DNA from 2 places in the Pseudescherichia vulneris genome. Region 1 is predicted to be linked to the other one. Evidence: predicted binding sites of a transcription regulator. Region 1 holds the regulator's gene; the other holds the start of a gene.
What was found. Region 1 encodes LexA, which represses DNA repair genes until DNA is damaged. Its sites were predicted from a motif close to TNCTGTATGTACATACAGNA; they were not measured.
Positions count from the first base shown of each region.

Region 2: a site for LexA is predicted at 1,550-1,569, ahead of mutH (DNA mismatch repair endonuclease MutH). Genes of this name have one in related genera too.

Region 1 is NZ_LR607338.1:3,656,166-3,658,568, forward strand. It holds gene zur (zinc uptake transcriptional repressor Zur) at 211-726, shown strand; gene FN633_RS15150 (CsbD family protein) at 805-1,014, opposite strand; gene lexA (transcriptional repressor LexA) at 1,270-1,878, opposite strand; gene FN633_RS15160 (diacylglycerol kinase) at 1,987-2,355, opposite strand.
Region 2 is NZ_LR607338.1:4,002,815-4,005,217, reverse strand. It holds gene FN633_RS16545 (TerC family protein) at 1-562, opposite strand, end outside; gene mutH (DNA mismatch repair endonuclease MutH) at 626-1,321, opposite strand; gene rppH (RNA pyrophosphohydrolase) at 2,002-2,403, shown strand, end outside.

The DNA of each region.
Region 1 (2,403 bases):
TCTGCGTCTTTTTATAAACGCTCTTTACTTATAGAGGAGGAAATTCAATTCGGGAAGTTTTTCTGCTTCGAGAGGTGAAAATTTCAGGAAAATGCCAAGGGTAAGCTCAGCCTTGCGGGCGGAAGGAGCGCTCCGATCTCGGCGTTTGCCGCAGGATATGGTAAAGTAGCGGTTTCAACGTTATTACATTACGTCACTTGAGGATGCCCAATGGATAAGACCACTTCGCAGCAGATGCTGGCACATGCTGAAACGCTGTGCGCGCAGCGCAACGTGCGCCTGACCCCGCAGCGCCTTGAGGTTTTGCGCCTGATGAGCCTGCAACAGGGTGCGATCAGCGCCTATGACTTACTCGATCTTTTGCGCGTATCTGAGCCACAGGCCAAGCCGCCGACGGTTTACCGCGCCCTCGACTTCCTGCTGGAGCAGGGATTTGTGCATAAGGTTGAGTCGACAAACAGCTACGTGCTGTGTCACCTCTTCGATCAGCCTACGCATACGTCGGCAATGTTCATTTGCGATCGCTGTGGCGTAGTGAAAGAGGAAGCGGCTGAGGGCGTAGAAGATATTATGCACGCGCTGGCGGCAAAGATGGGCTTTGCGCTACGGCATAATGTCCTAGAGGCGCACGGGCTTTGTGCCGCATGTTCGGAAGTGGAAGCCTGCCGTCATCAGGGCGAATGCCAGCACGATCACAGCATTTTAGTGAAGAAAAAACCGCGTTAATGTAGGGATAGAAACAGAAGATAGGTCGGTACATCCTTGTACCGTCGGGTAGGGCATCCAGGCTGTTAATCTAAGAGATTACCAGCGATACTCGTTACGGGTTTCCCATTCGCCAACTTCTTTCTCGGCCTGGTCTTTCTGATAACCGTAACGTTCTTGAATTTTACCGACCAGCTGGTCGCGCTTACCTTCAATAACGGTCATGTCATCGTCCGTTAATTTGCCCCATTGCTCTTTCGCTTTACCTTTGAACTGTTTCCAGTTACCGCCGACTTCGTCTTTATTCATAATGGTATCCTCATCATCGTTCGGTGTTGAATAGCAATATTCGTTGGTCCTTCGTTACGTTCGTTATCTGCTGAACGTGATAATAATTGTAGCTAAGGATTTTCCAGGGTGAGATTTATTCGGAATATTTAACCATTCAGAGGCGCACAAACGACAGGAAGACAAGGTTAAAAAAGAGGTATAAAACGCGGGAGCAAAAAGTAGATTAAGCGCTGTGACAGAATAAAAGGAACTGCCACAGGCACTTATAGGATATCAGAGCCATTCGCCGTTGCGAATAACGCCAACCGCCAGCCCTTCAATACTGAAGTTCTGCTGACGCAGGTCAACAACGATAGGATCGAAGTCGCTGTTTTCAGGCAGCAGCTGTACGGTGTTGCCCTGCTTTTTCAGCCGCTTTACCGTGACTTCATCATCGATACGCGCCACGATCACCTGACCGTTACGCGCTTCCTGCGTTTTATGCACTGCCAGCAGATCGCCATCCATAATGCCGATATCTTTCATCGACATCCCGCTAACCCGCAGCAGGAAATCGGCGCTGGGCTTAAACAGGGATGGATCGACCTGGTAGTGACCTTCAATATGCTGCTGCGCCAGAAGCGGCTCACCGGCAGCGACGCGCCCAATCAGCGGCAGACCATCTTCCTCTTCCTGCAGCAGTCGGATCCCGCGCGATGCGCCGGAAACAATCTCAAGAACGCCTTTACGCGCCAGCGCTTTCAGGTGTTCTTCCGCCGCGTTTGGCGAACGGAATCCCAAACGCTGCGCAATTTCAGCACGCGTCGGCGGCATGCCGGTCTGGCTGATGTGATCGCGAATGAGATCAAACACCTCTTGCTGCCTGGCTGTTAACGCTTTCATCCCGCCCCCTGGGTGTATATACAGTTATGCTGTGAGTATATACAGCAAAAACTGTTTTTGAAACCAAATTTTGAGCAAAATCGCCGCGCAAGCCCGATTTTGCGCGCCTTAACGGTAATGTGACCAGAGCAGCATGCCCCAGGTTGCCAGCGCGAGCAGAATAGACATCAGCACCGCCGCCGAGCCCATGTCTTTGGCCCGGCCCGAAAGCTCATGAAAATCAGTGCCAATACGGTCGACAACCGCTTCGATCGCGCTGTTCAGGATCTCCACTATCATTACCAGCACAACGGACCCAATAAGCAGCACGCGGGTAATGGCGTCTACGTCGAGCCAGCAGGCGATGACAATGGCGAGGATCACCGCGACGGACTCCTGGCGGAAGGCGGCTTCGTTAAGCCATGCCGCACGAACACCCTTCCATGAGTACCCTGCGGCTTTAATGATTCGGGTTAAACCAGTGGTATTATTGGCCATCAAAAGAACCTTTTTACGTAATTATCGTCAATGTCTATGCGAGCGTAC
Region 2 (2,403 bases), 350 kb from region 1:
GCATTTTTACCGATGGGTGTCGATCGACAAACTCGCCGATAGGACGCGCGGCAAACATCATCACTCCGACGGAGATCACCACCGCCGCCATCATAATGAACAGATGATCCGACAGACCCACCGCCGTAATGACCGAGTCGAGGCTAAAGATAATATCCAGCATCATGATCTGCACGATGGCACCGAGGAAAGAGTGAACGTTGGTTTTCAGCCCCTCCTCTTCACCTTCGATCGTTTCATGGATCTCCTTGCTGGCCTTCCAGATCAGGAACAGACCGCCGAGCAGCAGGATCAGATCGCGGGCAGAGACCGCATGATCGAAAACGCTGAACAGCGGGGTCGTCAGCCGGATGACCCAAGAGATTGAGGCCAGCAGCGCCAGACGCATCAGCATTGCGCCTGCCAGACCGATACGCCGGGCATGGTTGCGCTGTGCGGTCGGGAGCTTAGCAACGACCAGAGAGAGGAAAATAATATTGTCGATCCCGAGCACAATCTCCAGCAGCGTCAGCGTACCGAGCGCGAGCCAGGCGTTGGGATCGGTTATCCATGCAAATAACATCGTAAAGTCCTGCCAAAAAATGAAGCGCTAATTATAAGCTTCCGGCAGACAAGGGCAAAAAATTTAATAACCCTGCAACAAAAAATGTCGCGCCAGCAGCGCGCGAGTGAAGTTCTTTTTCAAATAGAAGCCGCGCGGCAGCGTCAGAATCGGCTGGCCATGCTGGCCCACCGCCTCGGTCAGGGCCTTACTGTTCGCCGCCTTTGGCCGAAGTTGTAGCACCTCGCCATGACGGGCGGTAATGCTCTCTACCTGACCCAGCACGATAAGATCCATCAGCTCCTCCCAGTCCATGCGCAACTGCTGCTCTTCCTGCTCGCTGGGACTCCACAGCAACGGCGAGCCAACCCGGCGGCTGGCGACAGGAAGCTCCCGCGAGCCCTCTACCGGGATCCACAGCACCCGCTTCAGCTTGTGACGCACGTGGCTGCTCTCCCATGTGACGCCGCTGTTGCCGGTGAGTGGCGCAACGCAAACGAAGGTTGTCTCCAGCGGACGGCCCAGGCTATCCACCGGAATGGTCTTCAGCTCTACCCCCAGCGCAGCGAAATCTTGCTCAGGCTTGCTGCCCGCGCTCGCCCCTAGCCAGCGCTCCAGCAGCACCCCGGTCCAGCCCTTATCACGCTTGAAGTCTGCCGGAACCGGCAGTCCAGCCAGTGCACCCAACTCGCCAAGGGTCAGCCCGGCCAACCGCTGCGCCTGCTCAAGCAAAGCGCTTTCCGAGTCCGGTGGAGAGGTAAAAGGAGAGAGCGGCAGCATATGTACAACCTCTGGTTAAAAAATGAACAGTAATAGTGCACAGGGGGCAACGCGATAGATTTTTTCCCGCAGCGATAAACAACGCAATGATTTTTAGGATTTTTTTCCCTTGCGCTGTGTTTGTTGCGCAACGGCTCGCAATGTTTTCCAATTCTGGTCACTGACAATGAACAGGATCTTACACCATGTTATCCACAGAAAAGTGGGATAAGTGGGAAAAACCCGCACTACTGTTTCCATTTACAGCCTTGACGTGCGACCAAAATCGAATTTTCGCACAAATTGTGCTTAACTTATTGGCACAAACTGTGGATAAAACCGACTCTGTTCGATCTTTCATCAGTTGTCGGATCGTGCCTGTGATACACATCACATAATGATCCCGATAGCATAAAGATCGGGGTATAACCTAATGAATAGTCCCAAATTATTTTTACGAGTGATAAACTGATTGTCCAGGGCCGTCAGGGTTTTCCCGGAGTAATTCCGTACTTCTGCACAACTCTATCCACAGAAATCGTGAATAAAACCGCCGCCGATGCGCCCATTCTGTTTATAACTCAGGTGATAATTGTGAGTTATTCAAATGTTATTCGGTTATAGCGCATTGAGAGAGTGGTTTACCGTATCTCACGAGTGTGAAACAATCGTTTAATTCAGGTTTATTTTGAGGTAGTCCGGTGATTGATGACGATGGCTACCGCCCAAATGTGGGTATCGTAATCTGTAATCGACAAGGCCAGGTTATGTGGGCCAGGCGCTTCGGTCAGCACTCATGGCAGTTTCCCCAGGGGGGTATCAACCCTGGAGAGTCCCCGGAGCAAGCTATGTACCGAGAGCTGTTCGAAGAGGTGGGGCTGAGCCGTAAGGATGTACGTATTCTTGCTTCGACCCGCAGCTGGTTACGTTACAAGTTACCGAAACGTTTGGTGCGTTGGGACACAAAGCCGGTTTGTATCGGCCAAAAACAGAAGTGGTTTCTTTTGCAATTGATCAGCAACGATGCGGATATCAATATGCAAACCAGCAGTACCCCTGAGTTTGATGGCTGGCGCTGGGTAAGCTACTGGTATCCTGTTCGT